DNA from 2 places in the Streptomyces sp. NPDC093094 genome. Region 1 is predicted to be linked to the other one. Evidence: riboswitches for the same ligand, from Rfam matches in the RefSeq annotation. Region 1 holds a riboswitch; the other holds the start of a gene.
The links. Region 1 has a riboswitch for cyclic di-AMP ahead of ACIQGV_RS06515 (C40 family peptidase). Riboswitches for the same ligand answer to the same signal wherever they lie in the genome.
Positions count from the first base shown of each region.

Region 2: it holds a riboswitch for cyclic di-AMP, as region 1 does, so the genes downstream of both, ACIQGV_RS00450 (M23 family metallopeptidase) here and ACIQGV_RS06515 (C40 family peptidase) in region 1, are expected to answer to the same signal.

Region 1 covers NZ_JBIVOX010000003.1:102,721-110,333, reverse strand. Annotated here, with positions in the region: gene ACIQGV_RS06525 (ATP-dependent Clp protease proteolytic subunit) at 1-475, shown strand, start outside; gene ACIQGV_RS06520 (hypothetical protein) at 483-791, shown strand; cyclic di-AMP (ydaO/yuaA leader) riboswitch at 1,089-1,291, shown strand; gene ACIQGV_RS06515 (C40 family peptidase) at 1,295-1,768, shown strand; gene ACIQGV_RS06510 (ATP-binding protein) at 1,864-2,322, opposite strand; gene ACIQGV_RS06505 (helix-turn-helix domain-containing protein) at 2,536-3,405, shown strand; gene ACIQGV_RS06500 (DUF397 domain-containing protein) at 3,415-3,624, shown strand; gene ACIQGV_RS06495 (8-amino-7-oxononanoate synthase) at 3,811-4,938, opposite strand; gene bioB (biotin synthase BioB) at 5,085-6,320, shown strand; gene ACIQGV_RS06485 (adenosylmethionine--8-amino-7-oxononanoate transaminase) at 6,313-7,593, shown strand.
Region 2 covers NZ_JBIVOX010000001.1:111,163-118,775, reverse strand. Annotated here, with positions in the region: gene ACIQGV_RS00465 (GNAT family N-acetyltransferase) at 1-2,003, opposite strand, end outside; gene ACIQGV_RS00460 (HPr family phosphocarrier protein) at 2,183-2,464, shown strand; gene ACIQGV_RS00455 (GntR family transcriptional regulator) at 2,656-3,336, opposite strand; gene ACIQGV_RS00450 (M23 family metallopeptidase) at 3,527-4,291, opposite strand; cyclic di-AMP (ydaO/yuaA leader) riboswitch at 4,304-4,467, opposite strand; gene ACIQGV_RS00445 (M16 family metallopeptidase) at 4,703-6,091, opposite strand; gene ACIQGV_RS00440 (M16 family metallopeptidase) at 6,088-7,494, opposite strand.

The DNA of each region.
Region 1 (7,613 bases):
GTTCATGCACCTGGAGCACAAGGGCCCCGACGGCATCTCCCTGTACGTCAACTCGCCGGGCGGCCCGTTCGGCCCCATGACGGCCGTCCACGACACGATGCCGCACGTCGCCCGCGACGTGGAGACGGTCCGCCCGGGCCGGGCCGGCACGTCCGCCGCGGTCCCGCCGGCGGCCGGCACCCCGGGCAAGCGGTACGCCCTCCCGGGCGCCCGCACGGTGCTCCGTCAGCCCGCCCTGCCGGAACCGCCGGAGGGGCGGGCCGGCGACCCGGTCATCCGGGCGGAGGAACAGCCGAGGGCGCGGTCCCGGCCGGAGGAGATGCTCGCGCGGCACACCGGGCGGAGCCGGGAGCGGGTGAGCGCGGACATCGGGCACGAGCGGGTCCTCACCGCCCAGGAGGCCCTGGAGCACAGACTGGTGGACCGGATCACCCCGGGCCGTGCGGCCGTCCCCGCTCCCCCGGCCGGAGAGTGAGGCGCCGGTGCTGCCGCCCGAGCTTCCGCCGCTGCCCGCCCTGACCCGGGCGGAGGGCGAGCTGATCGACCGTTACCTGGAGACGGTCGACCTGCTCGGCCGGATCAACCCCGCACACCACGGGGACACCTACCGCGGGCTGCGGGCCGCCCAGGCACTGGTGCGCAAGGCGGCCGAACTGCGTGACGCGCTGGCCCTGATGCATCAGCGGGGCGAGACCGAACTGCACGCGCCCACTCTCGCGCGGGCGCTGCGCGTCCTGGACGGGGAGCGCCGCACGGCGCGTGTCGTGCTGCCCTCGCGCCCCGACGACTGAACGTCCGGACCAGCCGTTAAACGGACCGAATGACGTACCCCCTTCTGGACTACGAATTCATCGTTCTGCGGGACCTTCAAAGTTGCGCGACACGCCCGCCGTTGGGGCGGAGGAATGCGCTCCGGCGCTGGTCCGAGGGGTATTCGCGGTCTTGACAGACGTCCGTCGATCAAGCTGTCCACCCGAACGGGTGAACGGTGAGTAACAACACAAATCCCCGGTTCCGTTGGGTATTTCGGACACTTGTGAGTGAAGATCCCTGTCTGACGACAAGCCCCCGCCACCGCGGCGGGGCGGTCCGGGCGGACGCCGAGTCCTGCCGCCGCCCGGATGACCGGTCGACAGGAGTGGATCGGCAGGAGTGGAGGACCCAGGCATGACGGGTCGCCGGAGCGCATGCTCCGAGCGGTCCTTGGGGTGAAGCCGCCTTCGGGCGGCCGGGCAACTTCGCCAGCCCGAATCCGACAGGTCATCCTTCACAGGCGGCTGACGAAGGGTTGCGCATGACCGCGCAGAATCGTGTCCCGTCGCTCATGGCCCGGGCCGGTACGGCCTCGGCCCTGACCATCGCCGCCGTGGGCGGCTCCCTGGTCATCCCCGGTGTCGCCGCCGAGGCCCAGGCCACCACACCGGCGACGAAGGCGCTCCAGATCGCCGCCTCCAAAAAGGGTTCACCGTACAGCTACGGCGCCACGGGGCCGCACCGGTTCGACTGCTCCGGGCTCACGCTCTACTCGTACAAGAAGGCGGGCAAGTCCCTGCCGCGCACCGCCGCCCAGCAGTACAACAAGACCCGCCACATCTCCGCGAAGAACCGCAGGGCGGGCGACCTGGTGTTCTTCCACTCGGGTTCGAACGTCTACCACGTGGGCATCTACGCCGGGAAGAACAAGCTCTGGCATGCCCCGAAGACCGGTGACGTGGTGAGGCTGCAGAAGATCTGGACGAGCAGCGTCTGGTACGGCCGCGTCAGCTGACCCGTTCCCGGGCGGTACGGCCCCCTGACAGGCCGTCACCGCCCGGGTCCGGCCGCCTGCGCCCCCGGGAGGCACCCGCAGTGCCTCCCGGGGGCTCACGGCTCCTGCTGGCCCGCCGTGGTCACCGGCCGGGCCGGGACGGTCCACGGCAGCTCGATGGAGACCGTCTTCCCGCCCTCGCGCGTGGGGCGCACCCGCAGCCTGCCGCCGCACTCCGCCGCCAGCCAGCGGATGATCACCATGCCGCGGCCGTTGTCCTGCTGCACCGCGGCCGGCAGCCGCTTGGGAAACCTGGGATGGCTGTCGGTGACCCCGATGCGCAGATGCTCGTCACGCTCCAGCAGCATGTCCACCGTGAAGGTGGGCGACTGCCCGAAGGTGTGCTGCACGGCGTTGGTGGCCAGCTCGGAGACGATCAGCCGGATGGTGTCGGCCACGTCCGTGTCCGACGGCAGGCCCCACTCCGCCAGAGTCCCGATGACATACCCACGGGCCGCGGAGACCGAGGCGGGATCGCTCGGCAGAGTGACGGATGCTTCCAGGTGGTCTGCCATGACGACGTCGTCCCTTTCCCACGGGACCGAGGTCCGACAAGGATCGGCTGGTTCGAGTACGGTCCCGGACTGGTGCTTCGTCCGCCAGACTGCCACCAGCGGGCCGGTCCCGGTGCCGATCCACCAAGATATGCATATATCTGTCGCTCGAAGCGGTGAACTCTGCGACGGCAGACCGTATTTGGGTGGCCCGGAAGGAGTAGGGAGTAGCCCATGCAGCACGGTCCCGCGGTACGTCGCCGAAAGCTCGGCGCGGAGCTGCGCGCTCTGCGCGCCCGCACGGGGCTCACCAGCGGCGAGGCGGCCCTTCTGGTGGGCTGGCATCAGTCGAAAGTGAGCCGGATCGAGACGGGCGCGAGTGGCGTGAAACCGTCCGACGTGCGGTTACTCCTGGACGCCTACGGCGTCAGGGACCCCGAGCTGCGCGAACTGCTGCTGATGCTGGCGGGCTCCGACGAGGGAAGCGGCCGGCACCACTGGTGGCACGCCTACCGCGGGGTGCTGCCGCCCGCCTACCGGGACTTCATCAGCCTGGAGTCGCAGGCCAGCGCGATGCGCACCCTGGAGACGTCGGTCGTGCCCGGGCTGCTCCAGACCCCCGAGTACGCCCGCGCGGTGACCCGGTCCACGGTGGGCGGCCTCGACGGTGAGCCGGAGGAGCGGCTGGAGGCCCTGGTGCAGGTGCGGCTGGCCCGGCAGGAGGTGCTGCGGGCGCTGCCGCCGCTGGAGCTGAGCGCGGTGCTGGACGAGGCCGTGCTGCACCGGGAGGTGGGCGGTCCCGAGGTGATGGAACGCCAGGTGGTACGGCTGCTGGAGGCGGCGCGGCTGCCGCAGGTGCGGATCCAGGTGCTGCCCTTCTCCGCGGGGGCGCATGTCGGCATCACCGGGCCTTTCGTTATCTTCTCATTTCCGCGCACCTCCGATCTGGATGTGGTTGTTCTCGACCACATGACGAGTAGCCTCTATCTCGAACGGAAAGAAGACCTGGAGGCATACAGCCATGCCTTCAGCACCCTTCAGGAACACGCCCTTTCACCCGAGGACTCGTTGGATTACATCGCCGGGACAGTTGACGGCGCATAGGGAGGCACCATGACTGCACTGCCTCGGAACGTACCCTCCAGTAATCGGCTGCACGGCGCGCGATGGCTGCGCAGCAGCTACAGCACGGGAGCGAACAACTGCGTCGAGACGGCCCGCTGGGCGGGCCGTCTCGCCGTGCGCGACTCGAAGAGGCCGGAAGGACCCGCGCTGCTCTTCTCCCCCGAGAGCTGGGCGGGTTTCACGGCCGCATTCCACTGACGGCCGTTCCCGGCCGTCCGGAAACCGATGGTTCCGAAACGGGCCGACGGTTCCGAAACGGATCGCCCCGAGACCGGCCATTAGACCGGTCGTTCTGAAACCGATCGTTCTGGAAACGGGGCGATTCTGAATACCGATCAATTCTGAAAACGGATCATTTCAGGAACACGGCCGTGGAACGCCGACTCACGGTCGCGTCTCGCCGATCACCCGTACAGCGCGTTCGATCTGTTCCCCGGAGAGGTCCGCACGGGCGGTCAGCCGCAGCCGGGAGATGCCGTCCGGCACGGAGGGCGGGCGGAAGCAGCCCACCGCCAGACCCGCCGAGCGGCAGTCCGCCGCCCATTGCACGGCCTGCTCCGGGGACGGAGCCCGCACCGAGACCACCGCCGCGTCCGGCCGTACCGCCTGATGGCCCTCGGCCGTCAGCCGGGCGTGCAGTTCGGCCGCGACCTCGCGCGCCCGCGCCGCCCGCTCGGGCTCGCGGCGCAGCAGCCGCAGCGCGGCCAGCGCCGCCCCGGCCGCCGCGGGGGCGAGCCCGGTGTCGAAGATGAAGGTCCGGGCCGCGTTGACCAGGTGGTCGATCACCCGTGCGGGTCCGAGCACCGCGCCGCCCTGGCTGCCCAGGGACTTCGACAGGGTGAGCGTCACCACGACGTCCTCGGCGCCCGCCAGACCGGCCGCGTGTGCCGCGCCGCGCCCCCCGTCGCCGAGCACGCCGAAGCCGTGCGCGTCGTCCACCACCAGGCCGGCGCCGTGCTCCCGGCACGCCTCGGCGTAGGCGGCGAGCGGGGCCGCGTCACCGTCGACCGAGAAGACCGTGTCGGACACCGTGACGGCGGGGCCGTCGTGCGTGCCCAGGGCCTTGCGGACGGCGTCCGGGTCGGCGTGCCCGACGACCTGGGTGACGCCCCGGGCCAGCCGGCAGCCGTCGATGAGGGAGGCGTGGTTGCCCGCGTCGGACACGATCAGCGAGCCGTGCGGGGCCAGGGCCGTGACCGCGGCCAGGTTGGCGGCGTAGCCGGAGGAGAACACCAGCGCCGCCTCGAAGCCGCAGAAGTCCGCCAGCTCGCGCTCCAGCTCGGTGTGCAGCTCGGTCGTACCGGTCACCAGCCGGGAGCCCGTCGCGCCGCCTCCCCACCGGGCCGCGGCCCGGGCCGCGCCGTCGGTGACCTCCGGATGCCGGGCCAGGCCCAGGTAGTCGTTGCTCGCGAGGTCCAGCAGCGGCGACTCGGCGGGGCGGGGGCGAAGGGTCCGGACGAGTCCGGCGCGGCGGCGCGCCCGAGCCGACTCGTCGATCCAGCCGAACGCCATGGGCCCTCCGGTGTTTTGTAGGCAGTGGACAGACACTAGCTGCACGAACGTCCACCCACGGTGTGGCAATACCCACACGCCGAAGAGCCTTCGTTGTGCGAAGCCTCCTTGGCCCGGGGCGCTCCCTTAGGACAGGATCGGCTCTCATGGATCTGCTGAACACGCTGGTGGACAAGGGGCTTCGGCGCGAGCTGCCGACCCGCGAGGAAGCGCTCGCCGTACTGGCCACGTCCGACGACGAACTGCTCGACGTGGTGGCCGCGGCCGGCAAGGTGCGCCGTCACTGGTTCGGGCGGCGCGTGAAACTCAACTACCTGGTCAACCTGAAGTCCGGTCTGTGTCCCGAGGACTGCTCCTACTGCTCCCAGCGGCTCGGCTCCAAGGCCGAGATCCTCAAGTACACCTGGCTCAAGCCCGACGAGGCGTCCCAGGCGGCCGCCGCGGGTCTGGCCGGCGGCGCCAAGCGGGTCTGCCTGGTGGCCAGCGGCCGCGGTCCGACCGACCGTGACGTGGACCGGGTGTCGGAGACGATCAAGGCGATCAAGGACCGGAGCGAGGACGTCGAGGTGTGCGCGTGCCTCGGTCTGCTCTCCGACGGCCAGGCCGAGCGGCTGCGCGACGCGGGCGCCGACGCCTACAACCACAACCTCAACACGTCCGAGGGGACGTACGGGGACATCACGACCACGCACACCTACGCCGACCGCGTGGACACCGTGCAGAAGGCGCACGCGGCGGGCCTGTCGGCCTGCTCGGGCCTGATCGCGGGCATGGGCGAGAGCGACGAGGACCTGGTCGACGTCGTGTACTCGCTGCGTGAGCTGGACCCGGACTCGGTGCCGGTCAACTTCCTGATCCCGTTCGAGGGCACGCCGCTGGCCAAGGAGTGGAACCTCACCCCGCAGCGCTGCCTGCGCATCCTGGCGATGGTCCGGTTCGTCTGCCCGGACGTGGAGGTCCGTATCGCGGGCGGCCGCGAGGTCCATCTGCGCACGATGCAGCCGCTCGCGCTGAACCTGGCCAACTCGATCTTCCTGGGCGACTACCTCACCAGCGAGGGCCAGGCGGGCAGGGCCGACCTGGAGATGATCGCCGACGCCGGCTTCGAGGTGGAGGGTGCCGGAGAGGTGACGCTGCCTGAGCACCGCGTCTCCGAGGGCGGCGGCTGCGGCTCCCACGGGGCGCCGGCGGGCTGCGGCTCCCACGAGGGCGGCGCCGGCTGCGGTTCGCACGAGGGCGGCGGGATCTGCGGCTCCGCCTCCGTGCCGGGCGCCGCCGCCGGGTCCGCGCCTGCCGCCGTTCCCCCGGGCAACGAACCGCGCCCGGACCTCGTCGCCGTCCGCCGGCGCGGCGCCGGGACGGACCTCGCGCCCAATGCCTGAGTTCAGCGTGCCCGAACTGCTGGAACTGGACCGGCGGCACGTCTGGCACCCGTACGGACCGATGCCCGGCACGGCGGAGCCCCTGGTCGTGGAGTCGGCGAGCGGGGTCCGGCTGCGGCTCGCCGACGGTTCGGGCGAACTGGTCGACGGCATGTCGTCCTGGTGGGCGGCCATCCACGGCTACCGTCACCCGGCACTCGACGAGGCCGTGCAGGAGCAGCTCGGGCGGATGAGCCATGTGATGTTCGGCGGGCTCACGCACGAGCCCGCCGTACGACTGGCGAAGCGCCTTGTCGACATGTCACCCGACGGTCTGGAGCATGTGTTCCTCTCCGACTCCGGCTCGGTGGCGGTCGAGGTCGCGGTGAAGATGTGCCTGCAGTACTGGCGCTCGCTGGGCCGCCCCGGGAAGCAGCGGCTGCTCACCTGGCGGGGCGGCTACCACGGGGACACCTGGCAGCCGATGGCGGTGTGCGACCCCGATGGCGGGATGCACACGCTGTGGTCGGGCGTCCTGCCCCGCCAGGTGTTCGTCGACGCCCCGCCCGCCGGGTACGAGGAGGCGTACGCCGATCTGCTGCGCTCGGCGATCGCGGAGCACGCCGACGAGCTCGCCGCGGTGATCGTCGAGCCGGTGGTGCAGGGCGCGGGTGGGATGCGCTTCCACTCCCCCGCCTATCTGCGGGTGCTGCGCGAGGCGTGCGACGCGCACGACGTGCTGCTGGTCTTCGACGAGATCGCGACCGGCTTCGGCCGTACGGGCGCGCTGTTCGCCGCGGACCACGCGGGGGTGACGCCGGACGTGATGTGCCTGGGCAAGGCGCTGACCGGCGGCTACCTCAGCATGGCGGCGACCCTGTGCACCCCGCGCGTGGCCGACGGGATCTCCCGGGGCGAGGTGCCGGTGCTGGCGCACGGACCGACCTTCATGGGCAACCCGCTGGCGTCCGCAGTGGCCTGCGCCTCGCTGGACCTGCTGCTCGGGCAGGACTGGGCCCTGGAGGTCAAGCGGGTCGAGACGGGCCTGCGCGACGGTCTCGCCCCCGCGGCGGAGCTGCCGGGGGTGCGTGAGGTGCGCGTGCTCGGCGCGATCGGCGTCGTCCAGCTCGACCACCCGGTCGACATGGCGGCGGCCACCCGGGCCGCGGTGCGCGAGGGCGTGTGGCTGCGGCCGTTCCGCGACCTGATCTACACGATGCCGCCCTACGTCACCGGGGACGAGGACGTGGCGCGGATCGCGCGGGCGGTGTGCGCCGCCGCGCGCGAGGGATGACGCGAAGGACGAACGGAAGG
Region 2 (7,613 bases), on a different contig from region 1:
GCGGCGGCGGCCGGGGCGGGCTGCGGGCCGGCGGGGCGGGGCGGGGTCCCGCGCTCGGCCGGATCCGGGACGGGAAGGGGGCCGGCGCCGTCGCCGGCGACGGCGCCCGTGGTCCTGGAGCCGGCCTGCGGTGCGGTGCTGGCCGCGGCCGACAGTGCCGCGGCCAGCCCGCCGAGTTCCACGTGCACCACCAGCACCGGCTTGCCGGGCACCTCCTGCGCCGCCGACCGCAGCGCCTCCGCCAGTTCGGCGTCGTCCGGTGTCCCCTCCCCGATCGCCGGGATCGCGGTGACCACGACCGCGTCGCACAGGTCGTCGCGCAGCGCCGCCGACAGGGCCCCGCGGAAGTCCTCCGCCGAGGCCCCGGTCGTGAGGTCGACCGGCGGCAGCGGCCGCAGGCCCTGGGACAGACACGCGTCGTACGTCAGCAGCCCGAGCGACTCGGAGTTGCCGAGGATCGCCACCCGGGGGCCGCCGGGCAGCGGCTGGCGGGCGAGCAGCAGGCCCGCGTCCACCAGCTCCGTGATGGTGTCGACGCGGATCACCCCGGCCTGGCGCAGCAGTGCGGAGACGGTGCCGTGCGGCAGCCGTGTCGCCCGTACGGCATGCCCCTGGGGCGCGGCGCCGCCGTGCCGGGCGCCCTGGACGACGACCAGGGGCTTCGCCGCCGCCGTACGCCGCGCCAGGCGGGTGAACTTGCGCGGGTTGCCGATGGACTCCAGGTACATCAGGGCCACGTCGGTGTCCGGGTCGTCGTACCAGTACTGCACGACATCGTTGCCGGAGACGTCCGCGCGGTTGCCGGAGGAGACGAAGGTGGACACACCGGTGACGCCGGTGACCCCTCCCCCGCGCCGGTGCAGCCGCGACAGCAGCGCCACGCCGATGGCGCCGGACTGGGCGAACAGGCCGATACGGCCGGGGCGGGGCGGTTCGGGGGCGAGGGAGGCGTTGAGGCGCACCTCGGGCGAGGTGTTGATGATCCCGAAGGCGTTGGGGCCGATGATCCGCATGCCGTACGCGCGCGCGTGGCGGACCAGTTCGCGCTGGCGCTCGCGGCCTTCGGGGCCGCTCTCGGCGTAGCCGGCGGAGATCACGACGAGGCCCTGCACGCCGTGTTCGCCGCACTCGGTGACGACCTCGGGGACCTGCTCGGCGGGGACGGCGACGACCGCGAGGTCGACGGGCCCCGGGATGTCCCGCACCCGGCGGTGGACCTGGACGCCGTCCAGGTCCTTCAGGTCCTCGGGGAAGGCCCGGTTGACGGCGTACAGCTGCCCGGTGAAGCCCGCCTCGCGGATGTTGCCGAGGATGCTGCGGCCCACGCCGCCCGGGGTGCGGCCGGTGCCGACGACGGCGACGGAGCCGGGCGCCAGCAGCCGCCGTACGGACCGCGCCTCGGCCCGCTGCTCCCGCGCGCGCTGCACGGCGAGCGAGCGGTCGGTGGGCTCCAGGCCGAACTCCAGGCGGACGACGCCGTCCTCGAAGCTGCGCTTCTGGGTGTAGCCGGCGTCGGTGAACACCTTGATCATCTTGGTGTTGGCGGGGAGCACCTCGGCGGCGAAGCGGCGGATGCCGCGCTCGCGGGCGACGGCCGCGACATGCTCCAGGAGGGCGGAGGCGACGCCGCGTCCCTGGTGGGCGTCCTGCACCAGGAAGGCCACCTCGGCCTCGTCGGCGGGCGCGGAGGCGGGCCGGCCGTCCGCGCCGATCCGGTCGTAGCGCACGGTGGCGATGAACTCGCCGCCGATCGTGGCCGCGAGTCCGACCCGGTCCACGAAGTCGTGGTGCGTGAAGCGGTGGACGTCCTTGGCGGACAGGCGCGGGTAGGGGGCGAAGAAGCGGTAGTACTTCGATTCGTCCGAGACCTGCTCGTAGAAGCTGACCAGGCGCTCGGCGTCGTCGGCGGTGATGGGGCGGACGCGCGCGGTGCCGCCGTCGCGCAGCACCACGTCGGCCTCCCAGTGTGCGGGGTACTCCTGCCGGTCCGGCGCGCTTCGCATGGGCCCCAGAGTACGGCTCGCGTACGACAACGGCGCGGGGCAGTCTGTGGAGGACGGAGGCCGGACCGGGGCCGAGGTCCGGTGTCCCGCGCCGGGGCGTGACGGGGCCCGTTCCGGGCACGCCCCACGTTGTGGAACACTGGTCTAGACAACCCTGAGCAAGTGAAGGGCAGCATCACATGGCTGAGCGCCGCGTCAACGTCGGCTGGGCCGAGGGCCTCCACGCCCGCCCCGCCTCCATCTTCGTCCGAGCCGCCACGGCCGCCGGCGTCCCCGTGACGATCGCCAAGACCGACGGCAACCCGGTCAACGCGGCTTCCATGCTGGCCGTGCTCAGCCTGGGCGCCACGGGCGGCGAGGAGATCGTCCTGGCCTCCGACGCCGAGGGCGCCGACGCCGCTCTCGACCGCCTGGCCAAGCTGGTCTCCGAGGGCCTCGAGGAGCTCCCCGAGACCGTCTGAGCCGCTTCGGCGGCCCGGCACGGGGCCGCGTCGTCCGCCCGGACGGCGCGGCCCCGTTCTTTTCTCGTTCACCGGCCGGAATTATCGGCGCACACCGAAGGGCGCACAGCCCGAATTACGGCCGCACGCGAAAAAGGGCAGCGGAAATACACCCGCCCCGAATAGCCACTTCTTTGTATACGGTGCGCGTGTTAATGCCGCACACCCGACATGTTTACGGGAGGTTGCGAGGTCCTCACACGGTCGCCGGGAAAGCGCAGCCGGTGCGCGGCGCTCGCCCGTTCGGTGTGCAGGGCGGTGATCGTCCGCGCGCGTTCGCCGTCCCCGCGCGCGACGGCGTCCACGATCGCGCCGTGCTCGGCCCAGGACTCCACGGGCTGGGCGGGCGCGTCGACCGTGTACATCCAGGCGATCTTGTGCCGCAGCTGGGCCAGCACCGTCACCAGGGCGGGGCTGCCGGACGCCTGGGCGAGCGTCTCGTGGAACCACGCACCCAGGGAGCGCAGGTCGTCGCTGGTGCCCCTCCTGGCCCGCTCCTGGCCCAGCCTCACCAGACCGCGCAGCACCTTCAGATGGGCCTCGGTGCGCCGCTGGGCGGCTTTCGCCGCGCCGAGCGGCTCCAGCAGCAGACGCATCTCCAGCACGTCCCCCGCCTCCTGCTCGGTCGGCTCCGCGACGCACGCGCCCGCGTGCCGCCGCGTCACCACGAACCCCTCCGCCTCCAGCGTGCGCAGGGCCTCCCGCACCGGGACGCGCGAGACGCCGTAGCGACGTGCGAGCAGTTCCTCGGTGAGCCGGCCGCCGCGTTCGTAGACACCCGCGATGATGTCGTCCCGGATCGCCGTGCACACCGAGTGCGCCGGAACACGCATGACCGACCTCCGCCTTAATCCCCGTGAAACGTCGACGATTGACGTGTGTTCCGTGACTCTATTGCAATGAGCCGGAATTTCCGACGGCGGACCGGAATCCATGGATATTTTTTGGACAACCGGCCCCCGCGGGCGACGGAAAACCGAAAGCCCCGGCTCGGGAGCCGGGGCTTCGGGGAAGAACTGTCGCTCAGATGTTCACACCGTGCGAGCGGAGGTAGAAGACCGGGTCGAGGTCCGAGCCGTACTCCTGGGTCGCGCGGGCCTCGAAGTGCAGATGCGCGCCGGTGACGTTGCCGGTGGCGCCGGACAGGCCGATCTGCTGTCCCGGGGTGACCGACTGGCCCACCGCGACCGCGACGGAGGACAGATGGCCGTACTGGGTGTACGTGCCGTCGTGCATCCGGATGACCACCTGGTTGCCGTACGCGCCGCCCCAGCCGGCCTCGACGACGGTGCCCATGCCGACGGACTGGACGACCGTGCCGCTGGAGGCGTGGAAGTCGACGCCGGTGTGGCTGCCGGAGGACCACAGCGTGCCGCCGGTGCGGTAGCCGGTGGACACGTAGGAGCCGGCGATCGGCGACACGAAGGTGTTCAGGCGCTTGCGCTCGGCCTCGCGGGCGGCGCGCTCCTGGGCCTCGCGGGCGGCCTCGGCGCGGGCCTCGGCGCGCTTGACGGCGGCCTCCTCGGCCAGCTGCTCGGCGAGCGCCTCCTCGGCGGCCACCTTCTGCGCGGTGGCCTGGGCGTCGATCTGGTCGGCGACGGTGTCGCCGATGGTGACGACCGGCAGCAGGCCGGTCTGCTCGGGCTCCGGCTCGGCGGCCAGGGCCGGCGCGGCCAGGGTGCCGATGACACCGGTGGTGGTGAGCGCGGCGACACCCGCCGCGCGGACGGTGGAGTGCTGCATCCGGCTGGGACGACGGTGCTTCCCGGTGGCGCGCGTGAACGCCATGAAGTGGCTGGTCCTTTCCTTCCCTCTCGCCTACCGGGTTAGCTGACGGGTTCGGAGCAGGAAGGTCTCCTACGGACCCCCTCGCCTCAGGCGCGGGCATCCGATTCACCCCAGGGACTTCGGTGGGTCCCCGGCTCCCCCGGCTCGCGCCGTGGGGGACTCGGCGATGGCTGTCCGGTGCCGCGGTTGCGGCGCACTGCCTGACGTACAGCCCGCATGACGCTAAGGGGATCATCTTTCGATCCTCAAACCGATCGGGGTTTTTGTAGCGCACGCCACAGGGCAGACAGGCAGCCTCTCCCGCAACCCATCGCCAACTCGGACAAATTCAGATAAACATGGAGCCCTGGTGACGCTCCGGTCACCAGGGCTCCATGCGCGCGTGCTGTCGGCGTACGCCTCCGCTCGGCTCTACTCGGCCGTGACGACGGTGACTTCGCCGATGCCGAGGGCCTCGACGGGCTCCTTGATCTGAGCCGCGTCACCGACGAGGACGGTCACCAGGCGGTCCACCGGGAAGGCGTTGACGACGGCCGCCGTGGCCTCCACCGTGCCGGTGGCGGCGAGCTGCTGATACAGCGTCGCCTGGAAGTCGTCGGGCAGATGCTGCTCGACCTGGTCTGCCAGCGTGCTCGCGACGGCGGCGGCCGTCTCGTACTTCAGCGGCGCCACCCCGACGAGGTTCTGCACGGCCACGTCCCGCTCGGTGTCGGTCAGACCGTCCGCGGCGAGCGTGCGCAGCACCATCCACAGATCCTGCAGCGCCGGACCGGTGTTCGGGGTGTCGACGGAGCCGCTGATGGCGAGCATCGACACGCCCGAGCCGTCGGGCGCGGAACGCAGCACCTGGCCGAACGCCCGCACGCCGTAGGTGTATCCCTTCTCCTCGCGCAGGACGCGGTCCAGGCGGGAGGTGAGGGTGCCGCCCAGGCAGTACGTGCCGAGCACCTGCGCGGGCCACACACGGTCGTGGCGGTCGGACCCGACACGCCCGATCAGCAGCTGCGTCTGGACCGCCCCGGGGCGGTCCACGACGACCACCCGGCCCCTGTCGTCGGCGCTGACCGGCGGCACGGGCCGCGGCGCCGCCTTGGAGCCCGTCCAGGCGCCCAGGGTCTCCCCGAGCAGGGCGTCCAGGTCGACGCCCGTCAGGTCGCCGACGACCACGGCGGTGGCGGTGGCGGGGCGCACATGGCGCTCGTAGAAGGCCCGCACGGCCGCGGAGTCGATCGCGGCGACGGTCTCCTCGGAGCCTTGACGCGGCCGGGACATGCGCACGGAGGCCGGGAACAGCTGCCGGGACAGCTCCTTGGCCGCCCGGCGGCCCGGGTTCGCCATCTCGTGCGGGATCTCGTCGAGCCGGTTGGTCACCAGCCGCTCGACCTCGCTGTCGGCGAAGGCGGGCGCCCTGAGGGCGTCGGAGAGCAGCCCGAGCGCCTTCTCCAGGCGGGAGGCCGGGACCTCCAGGCTGAGGCGGACACCGGGATGGTCGGCGTGCGAGTCGAGGGTGGCGCCGCAGCGCTCCAGCTCGGCGGCGAACTCCTCGGCGGAATGCTTGTCGGTGCCCTCGGAGAAGGCCCGGGCCATGATCGTGGCCACGCCCTCCTGGGCGGCCGGCTCGGCGTCGAGCGGTGCGTCCAGCAGCACCTCGACGGCGACGACCTGCTGGCCCGGGCGGTGGCAGCGCAGCACCGTCAGGCCGTTGTCGAGCGTCCCGCGCTCGGGCGCCGGGAACGCCCACGGCTTGGCCGCGCCCGCCTCGGGCCGGGGGTGGAAGTCCATCGGGGCGAGCTCGGTCACTTGGCCGTCTCCTCGTTGTTGATGTCGCCGGCCTCCACCGTGGCTTCGGCCTCCGGGTCCTCGGGGAAGTCCTCGTCCTCGGTGTGCTCCGCGGACTCGGGGGACAGCGGCTCGTAGACGAGCACGGCGCGGTTGTCGGGGCGCAGGCGCTCCCTGGCGGTCTCGCGGACCTCCTCGGCCGTCACCTCCAGCACGCGCTGCACCGCGGTCAGGGCGAGCTGCGGGTCGCCGAACAGGACGGCGAAGCGGCACAGTTCGTCCGCGCGGCCGGCGACGGTGCCGAGCCGGTCCAGCCACTCGCGCTCCAGCTGGGCCTGGGCGCGCTCCATCTCCTCGGCGGTCGGTCCCTCCTCGGCGAACCGGGCGAGCTCCTCGTCGATGGCGGCCTCGATCACGGGCACCTCGACGTCGCCGGAGGTCTTCACGTCCAGCCAGCCCAGCGAGGGCGCACCGGACAGCCGCAGCAGACCGAACCCGGCCGCGACGGCCGTACGGTCACGGCGTACGAGCCGGTTGTACAGGCGGGAGGACTCGCCGCCGCCGAGGACGGTCAGCGCCAGGTCGGCGGCGTCGCACGCGCGCGTGCCGTCGTGCGGCAGCCGGTAGGCGGCCATCAGCGCCCGCGCGGGCACCTCCTCCTCGACGACCTCGCGCAGCTGCTCGCCGATGACGTCGGGCAGGGTGCCGTCGCGCGGGGCGGGCTTGCCGTCGTGCCCGGGGATGGAGCCGAAGTACTTCTCGATCCAGGCGAGCGTCTGCTCGGGGTCGATGTCGCCCACCACGGACAGGACCGCGTTGTTGGGCGCGTAGTACGTCCGGAAGAACGCACGCGCGTCCTCCAGGGTCGCCGCGTCCAGGTCGGCCATCGAGCCGATGGGCGTGTGGTGGTACGGGTGGCCCTCGGGGTAGGCGAGCGCGGTCAGCTTCTCGAAGGCGGTGCCGTAGGGGACGTTGTCGTAGCGCTGGCGGCGCTCGTTCTTGACGACGTCGCGCTGGTTCTCCATCGACTCGTCGTCCAGGGCGGCGAGCAGCGAGCCCATGCGGTCGGCCTCCAGCCAGAGGGCGAGCTCCAGCTGGTGGGCGGGCATGGTCTCGAAGTAGTTGGTGCGCTCGAAACTGGTGGTGCCGTTGAGCGAGCCGCCGGCGCCCTGCACCAGCTCGAAGTGACCGTTGCCCTTGACCTGGGCGGAGCCCTGGAACATCAGGTGCTCGAAGAGGTGAGCCAGGCCGGTGCGTCCCTTGACCTCGTGACGGGAACCGACGTCGTACCAGAGGCACACCGCCGCGACCGGGGTCAGATGGTCCTCGGAGAGCACCACGCGCAGGCCGTTGGCCAGGCGGTGCTCGGTCGCTGTCAGGCCGCCGGAGCCTGCCTGGTCTGTGGCCGTGTGACCCATGGGCATGTACGTCCCTTCGATCGCGGATGCGGTTGCTGAAAACCGCTGTTCTCCTGCCGGTCCTGCCACTGTATGCAAGCGTGCGGACGGCCGGTGGAGTTCCCGGCCGCCGTACGCCGAGAGCG